Regions from separate parts of the Paenibacillus sp. FSL L8-0641 genome, predicted to be linked through region 1. Evidence: predicted binding sites of a transcription regulator. Region 1 holds the regulator's gene; the other holds the start of a gene.
What was found. The regulator CtsR, encoded in region 1, represses protease genes until heat stress. The targets are predictions, from matches to a motif close to ATGGTCAATAAAGGTCAAACA.
Positions count from the first base shown of each region.

Region 2: clpP (ATP-dependent Clp endopeptidase proteolytic subunit ClpP) is a predicted target of CtsR. The motif match lies at 2,508-2,528, and genes of this name have one in related genera.

Region 1 covers NZ_JBBOUW010000001.1:4,847,065-4,862,310, reverse strand. Annotated here, with positions in the region: rRNA gene MKY16_RS22060 (23S ribosomal RNA) at 1-2,027, shown strand, start outside; rRNA gene rrf (5S ribosomal RNA) at 2,179-2,295, shown strand; gene MKY16_RS22050 (GNAT family N-acetyltransferase) at 2,460-3,647, shown strand; gene MKY16_RS22045 (CtsR family transcriptional regulator) at 4,185-4,649, shown strand; gene MKY16_RS22040 (UvrB/UvrC motif-containing protein) at 4,719-5,243, shown strand; gene MKY16_RS22035 (protein arginine kinase) at 5,272-6,336, shown strand; gene clpC (ATP-dependent protease ATP-binding subunit ClpC) at 6,381-8,825, shown strand; gene radA (DNA repair protein RadA) at 9,066-10,439, shown strand; gene disA (DNA integrity scanning diadenylate cyclase DisA) at 10,452-11,528, shown strand; gene pssA (CDP-diacylglycerol--serine O-phosphatidyltransferase) at 11,583-12,329, shown strand; gene MKY16_RS22010 (PIN/TRAM domain-containing protein) at 12,515-13,600, shown strand; gene ispD (2-C-methyl-D-erythritol 4-phosphate cytidylyltransferase) at 13,671-14,369, shown strand; gene ispF (2-C-methyl-D-erythritol 2,4-cyclodiphosphate synthase) at 14,366-14,842, shown strand; gene gltX (glutamate--tRNA ligase) at 14,882-15,246, shown strand, end outside.
Region 2 covers NZ_JBBOUW010000001.1:210,926-226,171, forward strand. Annotated here, with positions in the region: gene MKY16_RS00930 (SIMPL domain-containing protein) at 1-323, shown strand, start outside; gene MKY16_RS00935 (PdaC/SigV domain-containing protein) at 565-1,671, shown strand; gene clpP (ATP-dependent Clp endopeptidase proteolytic subunit ClpP) at 1,799-2,395, opposite strand; tRNA gene MKY16_RS00945 (tRNA-Arg) at 2,606-2,680, opposite strand; gene MKY16_RS00950 (sugar-binding transcriptional regulator) at 2,950-3,987, shown strand; gene gap (type I glyceraldehyde-3-phosphate dehydrogenase) at 4,082-5,092, shown strand; gene MKY16_RS00960 (phosphoglycerate kinase) at 5,216-6,397, shown strand; gene tpiA (triose-phosphate isomerase) at 6,457-7,209, shown strand; gene gpmI (2,3-bisphosphoglycerate-independent phosphoglycerate mutase) at 7,211-8,755, shown strand; gene eno (phosphopyruvate hydratase) at 8,819-10,105, shown strand; gene secG (preprotein translocase subunit SecG) at 10,447-10,680, shown strand; gene rnr (ribonuclease R) at 10,877-13,492, shown strand; gene smpB (SsrA-binding protein SmpB) at 13,776-14,255, shown strand; RNA gene ssrA (transfer-messenger RNA) at 14,506-14,870, shown strand; gene brxF (BREX-3 system P-loop-containing protein BrxF) at 15,229-15,246, shown strand, end outside.

The DNA of each region.
Region 1 (15,246 bases):
CGTGGAGGTAGAGCACTGATTGGGTGCGGGGCCCGCAAGGGTTACCAAGCTCAGTCAAACTCCGAATGCCATAGATTTAGTTCCGGGAGTCAGACAGTGAGTGCTAAGATCCATTGTCGAAAGGGAAACAGCCCAGACCATCAGCTAAGGTCCCCAAGTGTGTGTTAAGTGGGAAAGGATGTGGAGTTGCACAGACAACCAGGATGTTGGCTTAGAAGCAGCCACCATTGAAAGAGTGCGTAATAGCTCACTGGTCGAGTGACTCTGCGCCGAAAATGTAACGGGGCTAAACACACCACCGAAGCTATGGCTTGATGCTTTGCATCAGGGGTAGGGGAGCGTTGAATGCGGGTTGAAGGTGTACCGTAAGGAGCGCTGGACTGCATTCAAGTGAGAATGCCGGTATGAGTAACGAAAAGATCTGTGAGAATCAGATCCGCCGAAAGCCTAAGGGTTCCTGAGGAAGGTTCGTCCGCTCAGGGTAAGTCGGGACCTAAGGCGAGGCCGATAGGCGTAGTCGAAGGACAACAGGTCGAAATTCCTGTACCACCGTAATCCGCTATGAGCGATGGGGTGACGCAGTAGGGTAGTGACGCGGACGGATGGATGTCCGTCTAAGCAGTGAGGCTGGTGTGTAGGCAAATCCGCACATCGTAAGGCTGGGCTGTGATGGGGAGCGAAAATTGTAGTAGCGAAGGTCATGATCTCAGACTGCCAAGAAAAGCCTCTAGCCAGGAGAAGGTGCCCGTACCGCAAACCGACACAGGTAGGCGAGAAGAGAATTCTAAGGCGCGCGGAAGAACTCTCGTTAAGGAACTCGGCAAAATGACCCCGTAACTTCGGGAGAAGGGGTGCCTCGGTAGGGTGAATAGCCCGAGGGGGCCGCAGTGAAAAGGCCCAAGCGACTGTTTAGCAAAAACACAGGTCTGTGCGAAGCCGCAAGGCGAAGTATACGGGCTGACGCCTGCCCGGTGCTGGAAGGTTAAGGGGAGTGGTAAGCCCTTCGGGGCGAAGCTATGAACCGAAGCCCCAGTAAACGGCGGCCGTAACTATAACGGTCCTAAGGTAGCGAAATTCCTTGTCAGGTAAATTCTGACCCGCACGAATGGCGTAACGACTTGGGCGCTGTCTCAACGAGAGATCCGGTGAAATTTTAATACCTGTGAAGATGCAGGTTACCCGCGACAAGACGGAAAGACCCCATGGAGCTTTACTGCAGCTTGATATTGAATTTGGGTACGATCTGTACAGGATAGGTGGGAGCCGTCGAACTTTGAGCGCCAGCTTGAAGGGAGGCATCCTTGGGATACCACCCTGATCGTATCTAGGTTCTAACTTGGTACCGTAATCCGGTGCGAGGACAGTGTCAGGTGGGCAGTTTGACTGGGGCGGTCGCCTCCTAAAGAGTAACGGAGGCGCCCCAAGGTTCCCTCAGAATGGTTGGAAATCATTCGAAGAGTGCAAAGGCAGAAGGGAGCTTGACTGCGAGACCTACAAGTCGAGCAGGGACGAAAGTCGGGCTTAGTGATCCGGTGGTACCGCATGGAAGGGCCATCGCTCAACGGATAAAAGCTACCCTGGGGATAACAGGCTTATCTCCCCCAAGAGTCCACATCGACGGGGAGGTTTGGCACCTCGATGTCGGCTCATCGCATCCTGGGGCTGAAGTAGGTCCCAAGGGTTGGGCTGTTCGCCCATTAAAGCGGTACGCGAGCTGGGTTCAGAACGTCGTGAGACAGTTCGGTCCCTATCTGTCGTGGGCGTAGGAAATTTGAGAGGAGCTGTCCTTAGTACGAGAGGACCGGGATGGACGTACCGCTGGTGTACCAGTTGTTCCGCCAGGAGCACCGCTGGGTAGCTATGTACGGAAGGGATAAGCGCTGAAAGCATCTAAGCGTGAAGCCCCCCTCAAGATGAGATTTCCCAGTATGTAAGACCCCTTGAAGACGACGAGGTAGATAGGTTGGGGGTGGAAGTGCAGTAATGCATGGAGCTGACCAATACTAATCGGTCGAGGGCTTATCCTAAGATAAAACGCAAATAAGTTTCGGATCCAGTTTTCAGGGTGTAACCTTGAAGGTATGTACAAGTGACATACAACAAGCGCATGGCTATTTGTTCACACGATATGTGATGAAGCGAATAACCTTACGGAAGAATTTGCGTAGCAAATTCATGTTTGGTGGCGATAGCGGAGGGGTTCCACACGTACCCATCCCGAACACGACCGTTAAGCCCTCCAGCGCCGATGGTACTTGGACCGCAGGGTCCTGGGAGAGTAGGACGTCGCCAAGCAAAAGTGAAAAGGATGATAATCTCAATGAGATTATCATCCTTTTTTTATGCATTTTTAGATGGCCACCTGCTTCTAAGGTTGACAGAGAGAATGGGGTTTGCCACACTCTAAGTGTGTAATCTTTTTTATGGATGTCCAAGTATACGAGCGAGGTGATGAAGATATGGAGATCAGACAATTACAGCGTGAGGAATTTGAAGCGGCTATTGAATTATCTCAATATGCTTTTCAGTTTACAATGTCCCTAGAGGATCTGGAAAAGGCCAAGAAGAAATTCAAACCAGAACAAATATGGGGAATATTCGACGGACATGACTTAAATGCTAAACTGACTTTGTTACCGCTTCAGGTATACATAAACGGTCAGGTTTTTGATATGGGGGGCATTGCTGGTGTGGCGACGTGGCCAGAAAAGCGTCGCGGAGGCATGGTATCACGTTTATTGACGCATGCACTTGAAGAGATGAAGTCTGCGGGACAAAGCCTTTCTTTTTTGCATCCATTCTCCTTTGCCTTCTACCGTAAATTTGGATGGGAAACGTATACAGAGTACAAAAAATACGTCATTCCCATTGATAAATTCCCTGCAAAACTTAAAACAGAAGGTACAGTCAAACGCGATATCAAGGATATTTCAGAACTGGACCAAGTGTATCAAGCGTATGCCTCTCGTTATAATGGCACGCTGGTACGAGATAAGGAATGGTGGCAAGAGCGGATTTTAAATGAGAACTATCGAACTGCGGTATATTACTCAGAAACAGGCATTCCGCAAGGATATGCACTATACAAAATTGAAGATAAACAGTTGAATTGTGATGAGTTGGTATATGAAAATGAGACGGTTCGTCGGGCTTTATGGACTTATTTTGCAAATCATGACTCAATGATAGCCAAAGGTAAATTTATTTACGTTCCAGCAGATGACAATTTGCCATTTTTACTCGATGATCCACGGATTCAACAGGAAACTGTGCCTTATTTTATGGGACGTATTGTGGATGCAGCTGCTTTTGTAGAAAGATACCCTTTTGAACAGCTTGAAGAGGAAACAAGTTTAACCTTAAATCTGACAGATCGGTATGCTCCATGGAATGATGGATTATGGAGATTAACGATTACTACGGAGGGGCAAGGACATCTGGAGAGAGTGGATATAAGCAATTCATCTGAAAACGCCATAGTAGCTGACTTGAAACTTGGGATTCAGTCACTGACGACTCTGATGCTTGGCTATCAGCAGGCTGATGATCTGTATAAGTGGGAGCGGATTGAAGGGAGTAGTGAGTCTGTGTCTGCCCTTAAACGCGTAATACCAGTAAATCAAACGTTTTTATTAGATTTTTTCTGATAAAGGCCTATTTAGATCTTTTAAGCTCATCTTTCAGAGAATATAACTTGTGTGGTTATCATTATTTTCAAAACTCTTTCTGTAATGGGAAGAGTTTTTTTATGGTATTGTATAAAACATAATTAGATTGCGAAAAATGGTATTGACCCCTTGGCAAAAATGAATAATGTGCTATAATGTGAATATAGTCAAAGAAAGTCAAAGTCAATCAAACCTAGTGTGATTCTGTAAAAGTATTATGCTGATGGATTGGCCGTATGAAGTAATTTCGATAGTAAAGAAGCAAACGAGGATTGAAATGATTTGCGTATAGTTAGGAGCTGACTCTTATGAACATAAGAGAAGTGTATGATTAATCGCAAATAAAGGCCACACTAGAGACAAAACGGTACATTTCAATGAATGTAGAACAGGCAATAGCCTAAATACAGCTTAGATTCGTGACTTTACCGTTTGGTTAAGTTCAATATACGGCGGACTCTGTGGAGCGTGAAATGTACTTGAATACTTGCGTTTCCGTTAGTGGAGGATGATGAAATGCGCAATGTTTCCGATATTATTGAACAATATTTGAAGAGTATATTGCTGGAAAGTCCCCAAGGTTTAGTGGAGATTCAGCGTAATGATCTGGCTGACCGCTTTTCCTGCGTGCCGTCGCAAATTAATTATGTAATTAGCACCCGGTTTACGCTGGAAAAAGGCTATGTGGTGGAAAGTAAACGCGGTGGTGGAGGCTACATTCGTATTCAGCGAATTCAGCTACCCGCACAGCATGCCATCCATACACATCTTCATCAGAGCATCGGGGAGGAAATTAGCCAATCAGCAGCAGAAGGACTGATTTATCAGTTAGAGGAAGCCCATTTTTTAAGCAAAAGGGAAGCTAATCTAATGAAGGCTGCTTTATCGAGGGATACATTATTACTGAAGCTTCCCTATCGTGATCAACTGCGAGCAAGATTGCTTAAGGCTATGCTGATCTCATTGCTGGCGACCAAATAATGTGTGAATAGAGACTAATTTTTGGATGTAGGGTGGGTATTAAATCCTGACATTGAAGGAGGTGCTTTTATGCTGTGCCAAGAATGTAATATGCGGCCGGCAACTTTGCATTTCACCAAAATTGTGAATGGCGAAAAGACAGAGTTTCATATTTGTGAGACGTGTGCGAAGGAAAAAGGGGAGATGATCCCTGGAACACCTAACGGCTTTTCAATTCATAGCTTGCTGTCGGGGATGTTGGATTTTGACTCCAGTACAAAGAGCCAGTCACCAGGCCACAGTGGTCCGCAGAACCTGCAATGCAAGGATTGTGGCATGACCTATGCACAGTTTAGTAAGCTGGGACGTTTCGGATGCCCGTCGTGCTATCAATATTTTGATAATCGTCTGGACCCTCTGTTCAAGCGTGTGCATGGCAGTACGAATCATGTTGGTAAAGTTCCGGTTCGCACTGGTGGCCGACTGAAGGTTAAACGGCAAATTGACGATTTGAAAAAAGAGATGCAACAGCATATTGTACAGGAAGAGTTTGAATCAGCTGCTGAGCTTAGGGATCAAATCAGAGAGCTTGAAAAAGAAATGACTGAAGAGTAAAGTTTGTGAAGAGTAGGAGGGATGCGTAATGCCCAATGTTCGGTTTACGGAGAAGCCGCTAAGTGACTGGATGCGTGGTGATGCTGCGGATTCGGAGATTGTCATTAGCAGCCGGGTAAGAATTGCGCGTAACTTGCAGCATCTGCCTTTTCCCATGCTTGCTACCAATCAGCAGTCGGCAGAAGCACTTCAGCGCTTGACGGATATCCTTCAGTATGATGATTTAGGCGGTTTTGGTACTTTTCATACGTTGAAAATATCCGAGTTGGATGAGATCGACAAGAAGGTGCTGGTTGAGAAGCATTTGATTAGTCCTAATTTGGCGAACGAATCTCGTAACGGTGCTGTCTTAATTAGCGATGATGAATCGGTTAGTGTTATGATAAACGAAGAGGATCATCTGCGTATCCAGTGCTTATATCCGGGATGTCAGGTTAGAGAAGCTTGGGAACGCGCTATGGTTATTGATGATGCATTTGAAGCGCATGTTGATTATGCATTTGATGATCGGAGAGGTTTTCTAACCAGTTGTCCAACGAATGTCGGCACAGGTATGAGAGCTTCGGTGATGATGCATTTGCCCGCATTAGTCATGACTCATCAAATCAATCGTATATTGTCTGCTGTTTCACAGGTAGGTCTTACAGTTCGCGGCATTTACGGTGAAGGCAGCGAAGCGGTCGGAAATTTGTTTCAGGTGTCTAATCAGATTACACTGGGACAAACCGAAGCGGAGATTATTGAGAATCTACATGGCGTGGTGCTACAAATTATTGAGCACGAGCGTTCTGCCAGAGAAAGGCTAATGAATGAATCTATGCTGCGAATTACAGATCGGGTGATGCGTTCATTCGGTATTTTGTCGTATGCAGCAGTATTGGATTCCAAGGAGGCTGCACAGCGGCTGTCTGATGTACGTCTTGGCGTAGATTTGGGGATTTTGGAGCGTCCTTCCACCGCAGCGATGAATGAGCTGAATGTGATGACACAACCCGGGTTCCTGCAAAAAAGCTTTGGGGATAAAATGAATACCGAAGAGCGCGATATGTACCGGGCGAAGCTGATCCGGCAAAAATTAGGCACAACCCTTTAATATATAAAATGATCTGAAATACACACTGTGGAGGTGCAGGATATATGATGTTTGGAAGATTTACGGAACGTGCACAGAAAGTGCTTGCTTTGGCTCAGGAAGAAGCAGTTCGATTGGGACACAACAACATTGGTACAGAGCACATTTTGCTAGGCCTCATTCGTGAAGGTGAAGGAATAGCAGCGAAAGCCTTAATCGGTTTGGGCCTGGGACTGGAAAAAATCCAGGATGAAGTGGAAACGTTGATTGGACGCGGTCAAGAGCAACCTACGAACATTGCCTATACTCCACGTGCCAAAAAAGTCATCGAACTGTCTATGGATGAAGCCCGCAAACTGGGCCATACCTATGTAGGTACAGAACATATTTTGCTTGGTCTTATTCGTGAAGGCGAAGGCGTAGCAGCACGCGTACTGAACAACCTGGGCATCAGTCTGAACAAAGCGCGTCAGCAAGTGCTTCAATTGCTCGGCAGCAGCGAGGCTGTTTCCAGCCATCACGGTGCTCCAGCTAATGTCAGCACGCCAACCCTGGACAGTCTGGCACGCGATCTGACGGCATCTGCGAAGGAAAACAACCTGGACCCTGTTATTGGGCGTAGCAAGGAAATTGAACGCGTAATTCAGGTGCTCAGCCGCCGTACAAAGAACAATCCGGTTCTGATTGGTGAGCCTGGGGTAGGTAAAACGGCGATTGCCGAAGGATTGGCTCAAAAAATCATAGCGAATGAGATTCCCGAAACATTGCGCGACAAGCGCGTAATGACACTGGATATGGGCTCTGTGGTAGCAGGCACCAAGTATCGTGGCGAATTCGAGGATCGTTTGAAAAAAATTATGGACGAGATTCGTCAAGCGGGTAATATCGTGTTGTTCATTGATGAGCTGCATACGCTGATTGGTGCTGGTGGAGCGGAAGGCGCAATTGATGCGTCCAACATCCTGAAACCTGCTCTAGCACGTGGCGAGCTGCAATGCATCGGTGCGACCACGCTGGATGAATACCGCAAATATATTGAGAAAGATGCTGCTTTGGAGCGTCGCTTTCAACCCATTACAGTGGATCAACCTTCTCCAGAAGAGGCGATTCAAATTCTGTATGGTCTGCGTGACCGTTACGAAGCGCATCACCGTGTAAAGATCACAGATGAGGCTATTGAAGCAGCCGTAAAATTGTCAGATCGTTATATCACTGATCGCTTCCTGCCAGATAAGGCTATTGACCTTATTGATGAAGCGGGCTCCAAAGTAAGACTGAATTCTTACACTGTACCGCCAAACCTGAAACAGCTGGAAAACCGTCTGGAAGATATCCGGAAGGAAAAGGATTCAGCGGTACAAAGTCAGGAGTTTGAAAAAGCGGCAGCCCTGCGTGATACAGAGCAAAAAATCCGTGAAGAGCTAGACGTGACCAAAAACCAATGGAAAGAACAACAGGGTCGTACAGATTCTGAAGTTACACCAGAGGATATCGCTCAAGTCGTTGCAATCTGGACAGGTGTTCCAGTCAGCAAGCTGAAAGAGGAAGAAACACACCGCTTGTTGAATATGGAAGAGTTGCTGCATGAGCGGGTAATCGGACAGGACGAAGCAGTTAAGGCAGTAAGCCGGGCGATTCGCCGGGCACGTGCCGGACTGAAAGATCCGAAGCGTCCAATTGGGTCCTTTATTTTCCTCGGTCCAACTGGGGTGGGTAAAACAGAGTTGGCACGCGCCTTGGCTGAATCCATGTTTGGAGATGAAAATGCGGTTATCCGTATTGATATGTCTGAATATATGGAGAAACACTCCACGTCCCGTCTGGTAGGAGCGCCTCCAGGGTACGTTGGATATGAGGAAGGCGGTCAACTGACCGAGAAGGTACGTCGTAAGCCTTACTCTGTTGTATTGCTGGATGAAATTGAAAAAGCACACCCAGAAGTATTCAATATTCTTCTGCAAGTTCTGGAAGATGGTCGTCTAACAGATTCCAAAGGTCGTGTCGTCGATTTCCGTAACACACTCATCATCCTAACATCTAATGTTGGTGCACAGGCTATTAAACGTAACTCCACGCTTGGTTTTACAGCTGTAGTAGACGCTGGGGCGGATTATGATAATATGAAGGGCAAAGTGATGGATGAATTGAAGAAAAGCTTCCGTCCTGAGTTCTTGAACCGGATTGATGAAATTATCGTTTTCCATTCTCTCGAAGAAAAACATATTGCTGAAATTGTGTCACTCATGTCTGAGGAGCTGCGTAAACGCCTGAATGAGTATGAGGTTGACTTCGAGTTGACAGACAACGCTAAAAAATTCCTTGCGAAGGAAGGCTTTGATCCAGCGTATGGTGCGCGTCCATTGCGTCGTGCAATCCAGAAGCATATCGAAGATCGCCTGTCCGAGGAATTGTTGACTGGCAACATTACTAAAGGTGACTCTCTCTTCATTGATGAGGAGAACGGTACATTGACTGTAACCAAAAAGGGTAATGTATCTGCCAAGTCCTAAAGCAGTTTACTAAATAAACAGTAGAAAAGGGTGTCTCGCAGGCTGGAAAGCTATTGCGAAGGCACCCTTTTTGTGTATAAAACACGGTGAAAAGGTTGGGTAAATGCTTTGGGAAAGTTTGTGATATTGCTTTACGTCCGCCAAGCTTCAATGGTAAACTTTTATTGTTACAGCTCTTTCTGGGTTGTATGAACATAAATTTGACATCATCGTCGTCAATAAGGAGCCAGGGAACAAAGTATGGCTAAAGTGAAAACTAAATTTTCCTGTACGGAATGTGGTTATGAATCGCCCAAATGGTACGGGAAATGTCCTGGATGCCAGGCATGGAATTCCATGGTCGAAGAAACGGAAAGCGTTGTAAAAACTCAAGGAATGGGGTCTTCCCTTCTTACTCATAGCACAAAAGACAAGCCACTCCCTATTATAGAGGTGGAGAGCGGTAAAGAAGCACGAATTTTGACGGGAATTGGCGAATTGAATCGAGTACTCGGTGGAGGTGTGGTGCCGGGTTCACTCGTTTTGGTGGGCGGTGATCCGGGAATCGGTAAATCTACGCTTATGCTGCAAACATCTAATGAGCTGGCTTTAACTGGTTTAAAGGTGCTGTACGTGTCTGGTGAGGAATCTGTCCGTCAAACGAAACTACGTGCAGATCGACTCGGTGCCTTGTCCCCCAGCCTATACGTATTATGTGAGACGAATTTGGAGACGATTGAAGAAGCGGTGGACAGCTTGAAGCCGGAGTTTTTGGTCATCGACTCGATACAGACTGTATATTTGCCTGAGGTGACGAGTGCACCAGGTAGTGTGGCTCAGGTGCGGGAATGTACTTCACGCTTTATGCGAATTGCCAAGGGGCTAGGTATTGCTACGGTACTGGTAGGGCATGTGACCAAGGAAGGTGCCATTGCAGGTCCGCGTTTGTTGGAACATATGGTTGATTGTGTGCTTTATTTTGAAGGAGAGCGTCATCATACGTATCGGCTTTTGCGTGCAGTTAAAAATCGTTTTGGTTCTACAAATGAGATTGGTATTTTTGAAATGGCTGAAAGCGGTTTGCGTGAGGTATCCAATCCTTCCGAGTTGTTTCTGTCTGAACGCCCACTAGGGGTGGCGGGTTCTACTGTTGTAGCCAGTATGGAAGGAACCCGGCCTGTATTGGTTGAACTGCAAGCATTGATTGCAGCTACGCATTTTCCATCTCCACGCCGGATGGGCACAGGAGTCGATCATCATCGAATGGGATTAATCATAGCCGTGCTAGAAAAGCGGATGGGCATGTTTTTGCAAAACCAGGACGCTTATCTCAACGTAGCCGGAGGTGTAAAGTTGGATGAACCGGCGGTAGATTTGGCTATAGCTGTGAGTATTGCTTCCAGCTTTAGAGATGCTCCTACCAAGCCGTACGATGTGATTTTTGGCGAGGTGGGACTGACAGGTGAGGTGCGTGCGGTATCCCGAGCAGAACAGCGAGTACGAGAAGCGGAGAAACTAGGTTTCAAACGGGTGATCATGCCAGAGAAAAGCTTGAAGGGCTGGACACATCCGAAAGGGATACAAATTATAGGAGTAGGAACGGTAGCAGATGCACTGGCAGCCGCATTAGATTAGGGGGCATTGAGAATGAAAGAAGCGAGCCAACTGGATAAAATGAACGATTTGCTGCGGCTTGTGGCACCGGGAACTCCCTTTCGCGACGGATTAGAAAACGTTTTGCGTGCCAAAACGGGTGCTCTTCTGGTCGTTGGCTATAGCCCAGAAGTTATGGAAGTCGTGGATGGCGGTTTCTCCATTAATTGTGATTTTTCGCCGAACTATTTGTATGAGTTGGCTAAAATGGACGGCGCAATCATATTAAGCGAGGATTTAAAACGAATTTTATATGCTAATACGCAACTGATTCCTGACTCCTCGATTTCGTCGATTGAAACAGGAATTCGGCACCGGACGGCAGAACGAGTTGCTAAGCAAACTGGTAAACTAGTGGTGTCTATTTCCCAGCGGCGTAATATTATTACCTTGTATCAGGGGACATTACGGTATGCGCTCAAGGAAATCGGGGTTATTTTAACGAAAGCCAATCAGGCTATTCAGACGTTAGAAAAATATAGATCTGTGTTGGGGCAAGCCTCTACGAATTTGACAGCATCTGAATTTGAAGAGCTGGTTACCATGCCGGAGGTCGTTAATGTCATCCAACGGATCGAAATGGTGCTGCGCATCAAAATGGAGATCAAACGATTTATTAACGAGCTCGGAAATGAGGGCCGTCTAATTAGTATGCAGATGGAAGAGCTTGTCAGCAATATTGAGGAAGAAGCATGGTTGTTGTATAAGGATTATGCCAAAGACGATAGCGACGAAAAGATTCGTGAAATTATATTGGGACTCAAACGTTCTACGGACGACGAATTATTGGATGTGAATCATATTGTACGTTTACTAGGCTACCCTTCTTCAGCTGCGACATCAGAGGAGTATATTGCTGCACGCGGCTATCGGGTACTGAACAAGATACCGCGTTTACCGAATGTGATTATTCATAATCTGGTAGAGCGGTTTGGACGTTTTCCACATGTCATCACAGCAACGATAGAAGAACTGGATGAAGTGGATGGTATTGGAGAGGTTCGTGCGCGTACGATTAAAGAAGGTCTTAAACGTTTGCAGGAACAAGTTTTCATTGACAGGCAAATGTAAATGTAATACAGTGAAAGGATTATAATGGAACAATTCATACATTGAGGTGAAGAGATGATTACCAAATCAATTCCGAACTTGTGTACCTTAGGTAACTTGTTTCTCGGAATGATCGCCATTTTATTGGCTGTAGACGGAAAATACAGTCTTGCCGCTATTATGGTTATTGTCGCCATGTTGTTGGACGGACTGGATGGAAGAATGGCCCGGGTCCTGAATGCCCAAAGCGAATTCGGTAAAGAACTGGACTCCTTATCAGATATGATATCTTTTGGTGTTGCTCCCGCAGTTATTATGTACATGGTTGCTTTTCATGATGCGAATTCGGCTCTCGCTTGGACGGTTACTGCCATTTTCCCGATGTGCGGAGCGTTGCGTTTGGCTCGATTTAACGTACGTCCTGGTGTACCAGGTTATTTTACGGGTCTACCAATTCCGGCAGCAGGTGGCGTATTAGCCACTTTGTCCTTATTCCATAACGATATTTCTTTGTTATACATGTCGATTGCCATGTTGCTGGTCTCTTATTTGATGGTCAGCTCCATGAAATATCCAAATTTTAAAAAGGTTGGCCTCCCGAAAAAAGCAATTTGGGTGGCTCCATGGGTCGTAATTGCAGCGGTGGTGTTGGCTGTTAAATTCCCTGACCAGCTGTCGAAGCTGATTTTTGTGCCACTGGTGCTGTATGCATTGTATGGTATGAAGCTGAACATTCGTAAACTATCACGCAGACGTGGGCGTGATCGGGATCGTTCCAGTCAGGAAGAACAGGACGATCAATATCGTCATTCACAGCGGTAGTATCAAGCAAGTATAAGCATTTATTTCCTTGAATTATTTCAAGGAGATAAATGCTTTTTTTATGCATAAAAAGTGAAAACACAGGGTTAGTTATGTGGGAAATGGATCATACTGGTAAGAGAAATGCTATGTATCCAATAAATAGCAGACTAATGAAAAGAAAATAAAGGAGGTATAGAGATTCAATGTGGAGAAAGGCTATTTTAACTTTTACAGGATTGTGCGGAGCATGGTTTGGCTATACGTTATACCAGCGGGTAGGGGGCATTGTATCGTGGATGCCAGAATGGTTGAGTGATGGGTCTTTACCGGGAATGGTTGTTTGGATGATGGCGGGAGCAGTGTTATTTATGGCCGGGTGCTCATTCGCAGGAGCATCCGTGGCGAACCGGTTGCAACAGGGCATTGAAGGCTTGGTACGAATTCCGATGAACGAGATGATGGCAGGTGTGATTGGTTTAGCGGTGGGATTGATACTTTCCTTAGCAGTCTATCCGCTTTTTTCATGGTTGGGGGCCCCGGGTCAACTTATCCAGACGGCTGTTACCGTGATATGTGGATATGTGGGATTAATGGTTGGACTAGAAAAGCGGGACGAGCTGTCATCCTTTTGGAGTTCTGGCTTTTTTGGTCGGGGAACGGGTGCAGAAGAACGCAAGCTGGAGGAACATAAAATTTTGGACACCAGCGTCATTATAGATGGGCGTATTGCAGATATCTGCAAGACAGGTTTTATTGAAGGAACGATTGTGATTCCTGAATTTGTGTTAGAGGAGCTTCAGCATATTGCAGATTCATCAGATTTACTTAAGCGTAATCGTGGACGACGGGGCCTGGATATTTTGAATAAAATCCAAAAAGAGCTGGATGTGAATGTGCTCATTTACGAAGGTGATTTTGAGGAAATTTCAGAGGTTGACAGTAAGTTGGTCAAGCTGGCAAAGGTGTTACAGGGTAAAGTTGTAACTAACGATTTTAACCTGAATAAAGTATGCGAACTGCAAGGTGTATCAGTGCTGAATATTAACGATTTGGCGAATGCAGTGAAGCCTGTCGTACTGCCCGGTGAGGAAATTATGGTGCAGATTATTAAAGACGGCAAGGAGCATGGGCAGGGTGTAGCCTATCTGGATGATGGTACGATGATTGTTGTGGAAGGCGGACGTGACTATATTGGCTCTCTTATGGAGGTGCTGGTCACGAGTGTACTTCAGACCTCGGCCGGACGTATGATCTTTGCCAAACCGAAATTATTGGAAAAAGCTCAATAAACGCGGTATGATGAAGTAGATGTGTTATCATACGGATCGTCCAAGTGCGATCAGGGCAGGAGTTATTTGAATGAACAATCGGGTAGGAGTTGTCATTGTGGCAGCAGGGCGCGGCTCCCGTATGGGGACGCAGGAGAGCAAGCAATTTCTGCTTTTGCGGGACAAGCCCATCTTCATACATACACTTGAAATATTCGCAGCTATGCCCGAAGTGGATGAAATGGTGATGGTGACTGGGACAGCAGATGTGGAACGCTGCCGAGATTGGATTCATCAATACAAAATCGGTAAAAATGTACGGGTGGTGGCTGGTGGCAGTGAACGCCAGCATTCGGTCTATCGCGGTCTGCGCCACTTACAAGCGGATTGGGTGATGGTGCATGATGGTGTGCGTCCACTCATTCAACCTGAGCTTGTACGTTCATGCCTTGAGGCAGCCCAGCGTACTGGTGCTTCTGTAGCGGCAGTACCTGTAAAGGATACGGTCAAGCAAGTGAACGGGGATGGTATCATTACAGCAACGCCGGATCGCCGAAGTCTGTGGAGTATTCAAACGCCACAGACTTTTCGTCTTTCCGATCTGCTGCGAGCCTATGAGGAAGCGGAGCAGTCGAGATTCTTGGGAACAGATGATTCTATGCTGATAGAGCGGCTAGGCATTCCGGTTACTGTCGTTCAAGGCAGCTATAAGAACATCAAAATTACTACACCGGAGGATTTGGATATGGCGGCGCTATGGGTGAAAACAGAGGGAGAGGATATCAAATGATCAGAGTGGGACAAGGATTTGACGTCCACCAGCTGGTGGAAGGAAGGCCATGCATCATCGGAGGTGTGAATATTCCGTATGAAAAAGGTTTATTGGGCCATTCCGATGCAGACGTACTGCTGCATGCCATTAGCGATGCTATCCTGGGCGCGCTTGGCTTGGGAGACATCGGGAAGCATTTTCCAGATAATGACCCAGAATTTAAGGATGCTGACAGTCTTAAGCTACTGGAGCATGTGTGGGGGCTAGCTAAAGAGCGAGGATATCGCCTGGGGAATATCGATTCTACGATTATCGCACAAAAGCCCAAAATGGCATCGTATATTCCGCAGATGAATGAAGTCATCGCTCGGGCGCTGGAAGCAGAGGAGCTATCCCAGGTGAACGTCAAGGCGACCACGACAGAGCAACTCGGGTTTCCCGGCCGGGGTGAAGGAATCGCGGCTCAATCGGTTGTCTGTCTTATCAAGTAAATGCTATCATCTTGAGTAATTCAATTTGGAGGAGATTATATGAGCACGGAAGTTCGTGTACGTTATGCACCAAGCCCTACAGGGCATCTGCACATTGGAAATGCCAGAACGGCATTATTTAATTATTTGTTTGCCCGCAATCAAGGTGGGAAATTTATTATTCGTATCGAAGACACAGATGTGAAGCGCAATATTGAGGGCGGAGAAGAAAGCCAACTTAAATATTTGAAATGGTTGGGTATGGACTGGGATGAGAGCGTAGACGTGGGAGGAGAGTTTGGACCTTATCGTCAGACTGAACGCTTGGACATATATAAAACATACTGGCAGGATTTGCTGGATCGTGGTTTGGCTTACCGCTGTTACTGCACTGAAGAAGAGCTGGAGCGCGAGCGTGAAGAGCA
Region 2 (15,246 bases), 4.6 Mb from region 1:
TGGATGAGGCGACCAAGTCCGGAGCCAATAACGTAGATAATATTCGTTTTTCCGTGGAAGATCCTTCGACTTATGAGGAAGAAGCCATTACTAAAGCATTGGGAAGCGCACAATCTAAAGCTAGTGCTGTAGCTAAAGCGGCCAAACGCGGATTAGGTGCTCTTGTGAATGTGACGGTAGATGGCGGAGAAGCACAAGTCTTTACACAACGTGAAAATGCCATGTCAAAATCGCTCATGGATTTAGCAGGTAGCGGGACAGAGATACAATCGGGGCAAGTAACAGTGAAAGTTCAGGTGTCGGCTCAATACGAAATGAACTAATATAGATCATCAAACGAAGCCACAAGCGGCCTGCATCATGCGCAGGCTGGCTTGCTGGCTTTTTTTGTATACCGAAACCTTTTTGTAATGAGTCTGTCATAGCTAAGGGTTACTAGGTGTACAGATTGAAATCGGGGAGTGTACAGATTGTAAACTACATACAATGGGGTATAGATATAATAAGTAAAGTGATTATTTACACATAGACAATACAGAAATAATAACAGGAGGAATACTTAATATGAATAAGCATACGAAAAAATGGGGTTCAGCACTGCTGGCAGCAGGGATTTTAGCAGGAGTCGCAGCTGTTCCCGTTTCATATATCCAGGCAGCATCGATTAAACAGCAGCAAGCGGCAACACAGCAACCAGGAATCACTATCCAATGGAATGGTAAAACGTTGCCCGCTAAAGGTGTTCAAGTGAACGGGAGTACAATGATTCCGGTGGCCGCACTGCGTGACAGCTTGGGGATTCCAGTAAGCTATGATGCGAAAGCAACGACCTATACCGTAGGTAGCGGGTACAATAAACTTTACATTATGGCTTCTTCCTCGGATGCCTACGTCAACGTCAATGGAATCAATACACGTAGTATGGATGCCAAACAGATCGCTGGGAAGCTATACATTCCTATGAGTCTGTTGAAAGACTATCTAGGCATAGATGCTCAATGGAACGCAGCTCAGAAGACAGTAACGCTAAGTAAAAGTCAGCTAAACCCGATCACAATTGCGTCTCAAACACTTCCAGCTTCGAGTAATGCGAAGGTATCTTACAAAGTTAAGTATCCGCAAATCAGCGGCAGCCAGCTGAATCCTGAGGCAGAGCAGGCCATTAACCATGTGCTTAAAAAGCATGCAGAGGGTATATTGGCAGCAGGCAAAAAGATGGTGGCTGAGGGAGAGGCTACAACAGAAAGACCATATGATTTCGAAAATGATTTTGCAATTGCCTATAACAAGGACGGTATTCTAAGTGTGATTATGCAGGATTACTCGTATATGGGTGGCGCACATGGAATGACGGTACGTAAAGGATATACGTTCTCGCTCGCTGATGGTAAACTGCTGCAGTTGTCTGACGTATTGAAGGCGAATCCAAATTACAAAAAGTTCCTCAATGCTGATTTGAAGAAAAAAATCGATGCGCTTCAGGCTGGTGAAGGATTCGGTAAATTTAAAGAGTTGGCGGCAGATCAGAATTTTTATGTGACGAACAGTGGAGTAACAATCGTGTTTGATTTGTATGATTATGCGCCATACGCGTATGGAATTCCGGAGTTTACCTACTCGTTCGGTCAACTGCTGCCTCAAGGCGGAAAGCCTTTTGCGGGACAGATTTAATAGTAGAAATGAGTAAGTTGGACTGTCTATACTCTAAAAAACAATAAAGCAAAAAAGCTGCCTACCGGATAATAACATCCGGAGCAGCTTTTTCATTTACCAGCTATTGAGAGGCAAATTTTTTCTCTTATACACCTTCTGGAGAGGAGCTAGTTAGCACTTTATCAATAATACCGTATTCTTTGGCATCATCAGCAGACATGAAGTAGTCACGGTCTGTATCTTTTTCAATACGTTCCAGTGGTTGGCCTGTGCGATCTGCGAGAATGCGGTTCAGTTTATCACGCATTTTCAGAATGCGGCGTGCGCGGATTTCGATATCCGTTGCCTGGCCTTGTGCACCACCCAGAGGTTGGTGAATCATAATTTCACTGTTTGGCAAAGCGAAACGTTTACCTTTGGCGCCTGCATTCAGCAAGAACGCGCCCATGGAAGCCGCCATACCTACACAAATCGTAGATACATCAGGTTTAATGTATTGCATCGTATCGAAAATGGCCATACCAGCTGTAATGGAACCGCCAGGACTGTTAATATACAAGTGAATATCTTTTTCAGGATCTTCGGCAGCCAAAAACAGCATTTGCGCAATTATAGAGTTGGCTACAACGTCATTGACGTCCGAGCCTAACAAAATAATGCGATCCTTTAACAGTCTGGAATAAATGTCATAGGCGCGTTCGCCGCGGTTACTTTGTTCTACTACCATAGGAACATAGCTCACGTCAAAAAACCTCCCTTAAATATCGTTAGTGGATTTGGTGGACATGCCGAGTACACGTCCCTTATTTATAAACTGTTAGCGTATTAACCACATGATAAACAATTTCAAACAAAAAGTCAAAGAAAGTCAAACTAATGATTAAAAAAAAGAGCCCTCAGCGCTCTTATTGGTTAAAACATTATATAGAAGCATTTAAGCGTTCATTTAAAATGGCGCGCCCGCGAGGAATCGAACCTCGATCTCAGGCTCCGGAGGCCTACGTCATATCCGTTGGACCACGGGCGCATAGTTGATTCAATGCAAACAACTAACTAATTAAACAGCTAATTGGAAACAAAGATGATTATATGATATACAGCAGTGAATTGCAAGCTTTTATTAAATGCGCATATTCAGACAAATGGTTGAGAAATATAGGTTCAGATAGACTTGCATATGGAGCAAATATTGGTTAAGATATACGTGGGACTTAAAAAGTTATCCCGGGACGTTTTAAGACCAGTTAGAGATAGAGCATTAGAGACAGAACTTAGAAGTGTGCGGGAGTGGAAAGCATGCGAAAGATATTAGAAATACAGAAGCAGCTTCTGCCCGACCTCATGGATGTTTTGAAAAAAAGGTACACGATCCTGCATCAGATTATGCTGTCCGATGTTGTTGGACGCAGAACACTGGCAGCTTCACTGAACATGACCGAGCGCGTGTTGCGCGCCGAAACCGATCTTCTTAAAGCTCAGGGGCTAATTGAGATTGAGAGTGTAGGCATGAAGGTGAGCAAAGCAGGACTGGATCTGCTGGAACAGCTGGAGCCGATTGCGAACAACTTGTTCGGCCTGTCCCAATTGGAGGACCAGATTCGTCAAGCCTATGGTTTGAGGAAGGTGGTTGTCGTTCCAGGGGATTCGGATGTTTCTCCGTTAACAAAGCAGGAGCTGGGGCGCGCTGGAGCAAAAGCGTTGCTAAGTGTTATGGACGACGAGGATGTGGTCGCTGTAACAGGTGGCACGACGATTGCAGACGTGGCGGAACAACTGGCATTGCCTTCTAATGGCCCCCTTAAGGGTGGGTGGTTTGTACCGGCACGCGGGGGTTTGGGAGAAAGCATGGAAATGCAGGCCAACACAATTGCTTCCACAATGGCTCGCAAGGTCGGCGCTCAATACCGTCTGCTCCATGTACCGGATTTGCTCAGCAATCATGCTTACAACTCCTTGCTTGAAGATACGAACATTCAGGATATATTGAGCCTGATTCGCGAGAGTCGTATCATCATTCACGGGATAGGCAACGCCATAGCGATGGCACATAGACGTAAACTTGATCCCGAAACCTTTGCCCAGATCAGCAGTGAAGGGGCGGTAGCCGAATCGTTTGGTTATTATTTTAACGAAGATGGCGTCGTTGTTCACAGAATGCTGACGCTTGGACTCCGATTGGAGGACATTAGGCGTACCGATACGGTTCTAGGTGTAGCTGGAGGCAAGAACAAGGCGGCCGCTATTCATGCGGTACTGCGTTTCGGGCAAGAAGACATTCTAGTCACCGACGAAGGCGCTGCTGTTGAGATTGTAAGTCGTTATTTAAATGATTAATATAGGATTTATGAATCGTGTTGTCTTGACAGGCTTTCGGGTCTGTCTTGAATATATAAAACTAAACTAAACGAACTTTGGGAGGAACTCACTCATGACAGTTAAAGTTGGTATTAATGGTTTCGGACGTATTGGACGCCTTGCTTTCCGTCGGATTCAAAACGTGGAAGGTATTGAAGTAGTAGCAATCAATGACTTGACAGATTCCAAAATGTTGGCACATTTGTTGAAATATGATACAACACAAGGTAATTTCCAAGGACAAGTAGAAGTACATGATGGCTTCTTCAAAGTAAACGGTAAAGAAGTTAAAGTTTTGGCTAACCGCAACCCTGAAGAACTCCCTTGGGGAGACCTGGGTGTAGACATCGTTCTGGAATGCACAGGTTTCTTCACAACTAAAGAAGCTGCTGAGAAACATTTGAAAGGCGGCGCTAAAAAAGTTGTTATCTCCGCTCCAGCTACTGGCGACATGAAAACTGTCGTTTACAACGTAAACCATGAAATTCTGGATGGAACTGAAACTGTAATCTCTGGTGCTTCTTGCACAACGAACTGCCTGGCTCCTATGGCTAAAACACTGCAAGATAAATTTGGTATCGTTGAAGGTTTGATGACTACAATTCATGCTTACACTGGCGACCAAAACACTTTGGATGCTCCACATGCTAAAGGTGACTTCCGTCGTGCTCGTGCAGCAGCTGAAAACATCATTCCTAACACAACTGGTGCTGCTAAAGCAATCGGTTTGGTTATCCCTGAGTTGAAAGGTAAATTGGATGGCGCGGCTCAACGTGTTCCAGTACCTACAGGTTCCCTGACTGAGTTGGTAACAGTTCTGGAGAAAAACGTAACTGCTGAAGAAATCAACGCAGCGATGAAAGAAGCTTCCGATCCTGAAACTTATGGATACACTGAAGATCAAATCGTTTCTTCCGACATCAAAGGCCTCACTTTCGGTTCTTTGTTCGATGCAACTCAAACTAAAGTTCTGACTGTCGGCGACAAACAACTGGTGAAAACTGTAGCTTGGTATGACAACGAAATGTCCTACACTGCACAATTGATCCGCACGTTGGAATACTTCGCTAAACTGGCTAAATAATAAGAACTTTCTTATTAGCAACATCATAGAGCGGAAACAGGTTATTGTTTCCGCTCTTTATATATCAAAATGTGCCTTGAATTCCTGTTTCGTAAAATTATAAGGGTGCGGAGGAATATGGAGATGAACAAAAAGAGCGTACGTGATATAGAACTGAATGGAAAACGGGTGTTTGTTCGTGTAGATTTTAACGTTCCGGTTGAAGACGGTAAAATTACAGATGACAAGCGTATTCGTGAAACCTTGCCAACCATTAACTACCTGATTGAAAAAGGTGCAAAAGTTATTTTGGCGAGTCACTTTGGACGTCCAAAAGGTCAGGTTGTTGAATCCATGCGTCTGACTCCTGTTGGCGTACGTTTGTCTGAACTGCTGAAAAAGCCAGTAGTTAAAGTGGACGAAGCGGTAGGCGAAGCTGTTAAAGCGAAAGTGGCTGAACTGCAAAACGGCGACGTGCTGTTGCTTGAAAATGTACGTTTCTATGCAGGAGAAGAAAAGAATGATCCTGAGTTGGCGAAGCAATTTGCTGAATTGGCTGACGTTTTCGTGAATGACGCATTCGGCGCAGCACACCGTGCTCATGCTTCCACTGAAGGTATCGCTCATATTCTTCCGGCTGTTTCCGGCCTGCTGATGGAAAAAGAATTGTCTGTTATTGGTAAAGCTCTGTCGAATCCAGATCGTCCTTTTACAGCCATTATCGGCGGTTCCAAAGTAAAAGACAAAATCGACGTGATCGACAACCTGCTGAACATTGCAGATAACGTAATCATTGGTGGCGGTTTGACTTATACATTCTTCAAAGCTCAAGGTTATGAAGTGGGTCAATCTTTGCTGGATGAATCCAAACTGGACGTAGCTCTTGGATTTATCGAAAAAGCGAAGAAACTCGGCAAAAACTTCTATCTTCCGGTAGATATTGTTGTGTCTGACGATTTCAGCGCTACGGCGAACACAGACATTGTGGATATCGACGGCATTCCTGCAGCTTGGGAAGGCGTGGACATTGGACCGAAAACACGTAAAATCTATGCAGATGTAATCAAAAACTCCAAACTGGTTGTATGGAACGGACCAATGGGCGTATTTGAAATCGAGCCTTTCGCTGGTGGTACTCGTGAAGTAGCGGAAGCTTGCGCAACAACTGAAGCATACACCATCATTGGTGGCGGTGATTCTGCGGCTGCGGCTGAAAAATTCCACTTGGCTGACAAGATGGATCATATTTCCACTGGCGGCGGCGCATCTCTGGAATTTATGGAAGGCAAAGCACTTCCGGGTGTTGTTGCACTGAACGATAAATAATCAAACGCACTATGCGTGAATAAAGCTTTAGGGCACCTAATAGTTAGGAGTTGAAACCATTGAGAACACCGATTATCGCGGGTAACTGGAAGATGTTTAAAACCGTACCAGAAGCTAAAACTTTCATCGAAGAGATCAAAGGCAAAGCAGAGGTTGCAGGAGTGGAAAGCGTGATTTGCGCACCATTTACGAATCTTCCTGCTCTGGTTGAAGCAGTAAAAGGCACGTCTATTAAAATTGGCGCACAAAACCTGCACTTTGCAGAAGATGGTGCATTTACAGGTGAAATTAGCGGCGGAATGCTGAAAGATCTGGGCGTAGACTACGTTGTGATCGGACACTCCGAACGTCGTGAATATTTTAATGAAACAGACGAAACGGTGAACAAAAAGGTTCATGCGGCATTCCGTCATGACCTGACTCCAATCGTATGTGTAGGCGAAAAGCTGGAAGATCGTGAAGCTGGACAAACCAAAGAAGTTGTAAAAGTGCAAACTGTAGCAGCTTTTGCTGGTTTGGCTAAGGATCAGGCTGCACAAGTAGTTGTTGCTTATGAGCCAATCTGGGCCATCGGAACAGGCAAATCCTCCACTTCGCAGGATGCGAATGAAGTGATTTCCTATATCCGCAGTCTGATTAAAGAGCTGTATGATGAAAATACAGCAAATGCTGTACGTATTCAGTATGGTGGTAGTGTAAAACCTGAAAATGTTACTGAGTACCTGGGTCAAAGCGATATCGACGGCGCGCTCGTGGGCGGTGCCAGTCTTCAACCGGCGTCGTACATCGCGCTTGTTGAGGGGGCGAAGTAAGATGACAGCACCAAAACCGGTAGCTTTAATTATTATGGACGGGTTCGGACTGCGTGACACCGTGGAAGGCAATGCGGTTGCACAGGCCAACAAACCGAATTACGACCGGTATTTACAACAGTATCCTCATACGACGCTGACGGCTTCTGGCGAAGCAGTAGGTTTGCCGGAAGGACAAATGGGTAACTCTGAAGTGGGTCACTTGAACATCGGCGCAGGCCGTATCGTATATCAAGACTTGACTCGTATTTCGAAGTCCATCCGTGAAGGTGAATTCTACGACAATGAAACACTGGTTAAAGCAGTGCAACATGCCAAGAAGAACAACACGAAACTTCACCTGTACGGACTTCTGTCCGACGGCGGCGTGCATAGCCATATCAGCCATCTGTTCGCTATGCTGGACTTGGCGAAAAAAGAAGGCCTAACAGAAGTGTACATTCATGCTTTCATGGATGGACGCGACGTTATGCCAGACAGCGGCGTAGGCTTCATGCAGCAGCTGATCGCTAAAATTCAAGAAGTGGGCGTAGGTAAAATTGCGACTGTACAAGGACGCTATTATGCTATGGACCGCGACAAACGTTGGGAACGTGTAGAGAAATCTTACCGTGCAATCGTATACGGAGAAGGACCTCAATACACAGATCCAATGGAAGCATTGAAAGAATCGTATGAAAAATCAGTGTTCGACGAATTTGTGGAGCCAACTGTTATTGTGAAGGCTGACGGAAGTCCTGTAGGGCTGGTCGAAAGCAATGACTCTGTTATCTTCCTCAACTTCCGTCCTGACCGTGCGATTCAACTGTCTCAGGTATTTACAAACGCGGACTTCCGTGGTTTTGACCGTGGCCCGAAATGGCCTAAAGATTTGCACTTTGTTTGCCTGACGTTGTTCAGCGAAACGGTTGAGGGCTTTGTAGCTTACGAACCGAAAAATCTGGATAACACGTTTGGTGAAGTGTTGGTTCAAAACAACAAGAAGCAATTGCGTATTGCCGAGACTGAAAAATATCCGCACGTTACTTTCTTTTTCAGTGGCGGACGTGATGTGGAGCTTCCTGGCGAAACTCGTATTTTGATCAACTCGCCTAAAGTGGCTACATATGACTTGCAGCCGGAAATGAGTGCGTATGAAGTAGCGGATGCTGCTGTTAAGGAAATCGAAGCCGACAAGCATGATGCGATTATCCTGAACTTTGCCAATCCGGATATGGTTGGACACTCCGGTATGCTGGAGCCAACGATTAAGGCGGTAGAGACGACGGATGAATGTGTTGGACGTGTTGTAGATGCGGTTAAAGCCAAAGGTGGCGTGGTTATTATCATTGCCGACCATGGTAACGCGGATATGGAAATTGATGAGCAGGGACGTCCGTTCACAGCTCACACAACGAATCCGGTTCCGTTCATTTTGACTGACGAAAATATCGTTTTGCGTGAGCATGGAATATTGGCTGACGTAGCTCCAACGCTTCTGGATTTGATGCAACTTCCGCAACCTGCGGAAATGACAGGAAAATCTATGATTGCATCCCGCAAGTAAGCTTGATTTAATAAGTATAGGCTTGACCAATAAATCATGATTCACAAAGGAGATTAAGTACAAATGACTATTATTTCTGACGTGTACGCTCGCGAAGTCCTCGACTCCCGTGGTAACCCTACGGTTGAAGTTGAAGTATATCTGGAATCCGGTGCTATCGGTAGTGCTATCGTTCCTTCCGGTGCCTCCACAGGCGCTCACGAAGCTGTAGAACTTCGTGATAACGACAAATCCCGTTACCTGGGTAAAGGCGTTCTGCAAGCTGTTAAAAACGTGAACGAAATTATTGCTCCTGAAGTAATCGGCTTGGATGCTGTGAACCAAGTAGAAATCGACACGCTGATGATCAAATTGGATGGTACACATAACAAAGGTAAATTGGGTGCAAACGCAATTCTGGCAGTATCCATGGCTGTAGCTCGCGCTGCTGCTGAAGCTCTGGGCTTGCCACTGTACACTTACCTAGGCGGATTCAATGCTAAACAATTGCCAGTACCAATGATGAACATCGTTAACGGTGGCGCTCATGCCGACAATAACGTTGACGTACAAGAGTTCATGGTTCTGCCTGTAGGCGCTCCTACATTTAAAGAAGCTCTGCGTGTAGGCGCAGAAATCTTCCACAACCTGAAATCCGTACTGAACTCCAAAGGTTTGAACACAGCTGTTGGTGATGAAGGTGGTTTTGCTCCTAACTTCAAATCTAACGAAGAAGCTCTGTCCACTATTATCGAAGCGATCGAAAAAGCTGGTTACAAACCAGGTGTTGACGTATTCCTCGGTATGGACGTTGCTTCCACTGAGTTCTTCAAAGATGGAAAATATACTTTGGAAGGCGAAGGCAAATCCTTCACTTCTGCTGAGTTCGTTGACCTGCTTGCTTCTTGGGTTGATAAATACCCAATCATCACTATTGAAGATGGTTGCTCCGAAGATGACTGGGAAGGTTGGAAATTGCTCACTGAAAAATTGGGCAACAAAATCCAATTGGTTGGTGACGACCTGTTCGTAACAAACACAGAGCGTCTGGCTAAAGGTATCGATGAAAACATCGGTAACTCCATCCTGATCAAAGTAAACCAAATCGGTACGCTGACTGAAACATTCGATGCTATCGAATTGGCTAAACGTGCAGGATACACAGCTGTTATCTCTCACCGTTCCGGTGAATCCGAAGACAGCACAATCGCTGATATCGCTGTTGCAACAAATGCAGGCCAAATTAAAACAGGTGCTCCTTCCCGTACTGACCGTATTGCGAAGTACAACCAATTGCTCCGCATTGAGGATCAACTGGGTGAACTGGCTCAATACCACGGCCTGAAATCTTTCTACAACCTGAAAAAATAATATTGCGCAAAAATGCTGATGGCGTCTCTTGACTCATGGTTTATGATCACGAAGTCTGAACGCTCAAAGCTTTTACGCATGAATAAAACAGGCCTACTCGCCACCGCGAGCAGGTCTGTTTTTTGTTATTATGGATGTGTATGAGAATTTATAACTTTGCAAAGGCTTAATGGCTGAGTGACTTGCTATAGCTGTTGTTATCTACTGGAAGCTGTGGTAGAATAAAAATAGTGTTTTGCGTTAATTTCCGGCTATTTATAACATGATATGTACATGTTTTCATAAAAGAGGCTGTGTTGTTTTGCAAAACAGATGTATAAGCTCAGGAGGTGGGATTTTTCATGGAAATCTTTTTGAAAGTGCTGCTCGTTGTGTTCTCGATTGCTGTTATTGCGGTTGTTTTACTGCAAAAGGGGAAAAGCGCAGGTTTGTCCGGTGCCATCTCTGGCGGTGCTGAGCATCTGTTCGGCAAGACAAAAGCTCGCGGTATGGATTTGATTTTACAACGCGCAACTGCTGTTTTGGGTGCGGGTTTCATGATCGTTTCTGTTTTAGTTGCATTTTTTGCAAAATAAGATAAATATGTACCTTAAGCCTTCGTTTCGCGGGAAACGGGGGCTTTTTTTAGATTTTGGACAGGCAGGGATGCCGTCGATTAAATTCGTGTATACTAGGGTATGAGTATATTAAGAGCCTTGTATCAGGAGCAAGGAACAAGGACATGCGGATTTTATTACTGAAAATTAAAGGTCACCCGAGGTGGACAATATTATGATAACAGAGCAACAACTACTCGATTTTATGCGCGAGACCGCATACAAACCCATGACTTACCAGGAGCTGGAGCAGCATTTTGATATTAAGGATGCCGAAGATTTCCGTGAATTTCTTAAGCTTTTGAATGCCTTGGAGGAAGAGGGGAAAATTCTGCTGACCCGCACAAACCGCTATGGCGTGCCGGAACGGATGGATTTGCAGCGTGGGCGTTTGCAGGCTCATGCCAAGGGATTTGCTTTTTTGATTCCAGAGGACCGGGAGCACCCGGATGTATATATTCATGCTAACGACTTGAAGAGTGCGATGAATGGAGATACGGTACTGGTAAGAGTGACGTCGAAGGGACCTGCGGGTGGCCGATTAGAAGGCGAAGTTGTGCGGATCGTGAAGCGCGCAGTGCTTCAAGTAGTAGGCGTGTTTCAGAGCCACGAAGCATACGGTTTTGTTTTGCCGGATGATAAGCGCATTAACCGGGATATTTTCATTCCAAAGGATAGCTTCAACGGAGCTGTGAACGGGCAAAAGGTCGTTGTGCGCATTGTGAGCTATCCAGAAGGACGAGCTGCGGCGGAAGGCGAAGTGTTGGAGGTTTTGGGTCATAAGGATGATCCAGGCGTTGACATTTTGTCCGTTATTCGCAAGCATCAGCTTCCGGAAGCTTTTCCAGATGAAGTGACAGAGGAAGCCGAGAATGCTCCCGACGCGATTACGGAAGAAGAGATTGTACGTCAGGGACGGCGCGATCTGCGTGATAAGATCATTGTTACCATTGATGGTGAGGATGCCAAAGACCTGGATGATGCTGTCAATGTAGAGCGCTTGCCGAACGGAAACTACCGTCTGGGCGTTCATATTGCCGACGTAGGGTATTATGTGCATGAGAACTCCAAGCTGGATCAGGAGGCATATAACCGCGGTTGTAGCGTGTATTTGGTTGACCGTGTCATTCCTATGCTTCCACATCGACTTTCGAATGGAATATGTTCTTTGAATCCACAGGTGGATCGACTGACTTTATCCTGTGAGATGGAATTCAATGAGCATATGAAGGTTGTAAAGCATGATATTTTCACCAGTGTGATTAAAACGAAGGAACGGATGACGTACACTAACGTTCGCAAAATCCTCGAAGAGGAAGATGCTGAACTGATGGAACGGTACAAGGATCTGGTTGATGTATTCGGCACGATGAAGGAATTGGCATTGAAGCTGCGTGCTAATCGAATGCGCCGAGGTGCAGTTGATTTTGATTTTGATGAAGCCAAAGTGATTGTTGATGATGAAGGTAAAGCTGTCGATATTGTGAAGAGGGATCGTACGATAGCTGAACAAATTATTGAAGAGTTTATGTTGGCGGCCAATGAAACGGTAGCTGAACATTTCCATTGGCTTAAAGTGCCTTTCTTGTACCGGATTCATGAGGACCCAGATCCAGAGAAGCTGCAAAACTTTATGGCTTTCGCGGCTAATTTTGGGCATCAGATCAAAGGTAGAGGAAATTCCATTCATCCCCGTGCACTGCAAACGTTGCTGGAAGATATTCAGGGTACGAAGGAGCAAACCGTGCTTAGCACGATGATGCTGCGTTCGATGAAGCAGGCAAAGTATGATGCGGAAACGACAGGACATTTTGGGCTAGCAGCAGAGTATTACTCTCATTTTACATCGCCGATTCGTCGTTACCCTGACTTGGTGATTCACCGTGTCATTCGTGAGGTATTGGAGAATGGCGGGGCTTTAACAGCCGAGCGTCAGGAATATTTGACTGCACGTATGCCTGATATTGCGCAGCAATCTTCTGAGCGTGAACGTGTGGCTGTGGATGCAGAACGTGATACAGAGCAGATGAAAAAGGCTGAATACATGCTGGACAAGGTCGGCGAGGAATTCGAGGGGATCATCAGCAGTGTAACCAGCTTTGGGATGTTCATTGAGTTGGACAATACAGTGGAAGGCCTGACGCGTCTGAGTGCGCTTACGGACGACTATTATCACTTTGACGAGCAGCATATGGCGTTGATTGGCGAACGCACCTCCAAGGTGTTCCGCATTGGGGATGAGGTTAAGGTTCGCGTCGCGCGTGTGAACATGGAAGATTACACAATTGACTTTGAACTTGTCGATATGAAGCAACGGCAACGCCGTGAACGGACGGGCGGTACAGGACAAGGCGGAGACTTTGCGCGTGGCGAGAGCCGTGGTAAAGGCAAAGGCCGCGAAGGGCGTGACCGCAAGGGCGGCAAGGACAAGACTGGTAAAGAGCGCAAAGGCAGTCGTGATGTTACCGGGAAGCCAAAAGAAGCTGGCGCTGGTAACGGAGGGATTAGCACCGCAGGCCGTTCAGGGCGCGGCGGTGGGAACGGGGCAGGAGCTGGTTCAGCTAGCAGCTTCGGCTTTGGCAGTGGCAAGGGCGGGTATAACTCGCCAGCATCCGGGGCAAGCAAGCGACGGAAGAAGACGTCTGCCAGCGGTATTTTCATCGGGGGAGCAGCTACACCAGGTAGTGATGCCAGACCAAACGGTGAAGGCGCAGCACGTCGCAAGCGGAAGAATAAGGGCGGAAGTGGCGGCAATAGCACCGCTGGCTTTGTGCGGAAAAAGAAGAAGTAGGTGGCTATACTTGCTTGCTAGAAGGCAGGAGTCTTCTTTCGTGGCAGGGGATGAAACTAATCATGCGACTTAGGTATAAAGGCGGTTTCTGTCTGCAGTAACGGATAGAAGCCGCCTTGTTTTAAGTGTGATGTTAGTGTTAGTTAGAAATGTAGAAGGCTTGACCCTTCTTGCTTTTACCATCTGAAATTTGTTACAATATATTTCTAGGTGGCTCTTTGTAACCAGATTTTGATGCCTGGATTTCAAGAGTGAATTACGTTATTCATAAGGAGTGGTATTCATGGGTAAGAAGGCAGACGGGAAAGTGCTCGCCCAGAACAAAAAAGCTTCCCATGACTATTTTATTGAGGACACCTACGAGGCGGGCATGGTATTAACGGGAACGGAAATTAAGTCTCTGCGAAATGGTCGTTCCAATATAAGTGATGCATTTGCTACGATCCGTAATGGCGAAATTCATATTCACAATATGCATATCAGTCCTTTTGAGCAAGGTAATCGTAATAATCCTACCGATCCGACGCGTACGCGTAAGCTGCTGTTGCATAAAGAGCAGATTCGCAAGCTTATCGGTCTGTCCAAACAGGAAGGTTATACGATTGTTCCGTTAAAGATTTATGTTCGCAATGGTTATGCCAAGCTTTTGCTCGGACTGGGTAGAGGTAAAAAGCAGTATGATAAACGTGATGCTGCCGCTAAACGCGATGCACAACGTGATATCCAACGTGCTTTACGCGAGAAGCAGAAAATTGCGAGATAAGTTATTGTATTATTAGTTATGGTACAAATTACGTGGAAAAGTTACTTGTTCCTCTAATGGTGCTATTTTATAAGGCTTAAATGGCTTCATTTCGTTTCGTAATGACCTGTAATATGGTATACTAACGAAGTAGTCAGTTTTAAAGCTTTTAACTTTGTTCGAGTGTTGAATCTTAGAATTCAGCTTTTGGTATTATGCATGCTTATGCTCCGGTATTTCCGGATTTATCCGTGGAGCCCTTTTATAATAAGGGGGCGTTTATGGATTCGACGGGGATAGTTCGAGCATGGGTAGCGGGTAGTGGGGACGCGTCCGCTTCATCAACGCTAAAGCCTATTAAACGGCAAACAACAAAACAACTACGCTTTCGCAGCCTAAGAAACTGTGTGCGTGCTTCTACTCTGCATCGCCCATGTGACAGGGATAGGGGCTAACAAATAGTGGGATACGCTGTCTCATCTCCGCCTGCGGTGAGCTGAAGAAGATAATCAGGCTGACCCAACGTATAGCCGGTTACGGGGCGATACTCGGGTGACATCAAAACTGTGACTACACCCGTAGAAGCTTATGTGTCGTTATCTTCGGACAGGGGTTCGACTCCCCTCGCCTCCATCTAAAAGACCCGCTAATCAAGCGGGTCTTTTGCTATTTACGGATAGAATTGCAGACCAAATGTAGACATTAGTATAGTATGAGTAATATTTGTATTGTAAGTGTAGACGAAATGTCTACATGAAAAATTGTCACAAGTAACTATTATGCAAATGCATATTTGCTGACCTAAAAGTGTTGTTATTGATCAGTATACGTTATAAACTAAGTGATGGTTTTTAAATAGTCAAATATTAAAAGTATTGCACTGTAGATATTTAAGTGTTTTATATTCGTGTATGTACGGCAGGAGTGGAGCCCTAAAAGGTCGAAATATAGTTCTTAAGATTCATTTGATCTATATTGCAACCGGGGTGAAGTAATGTCGGAAATACAGAGG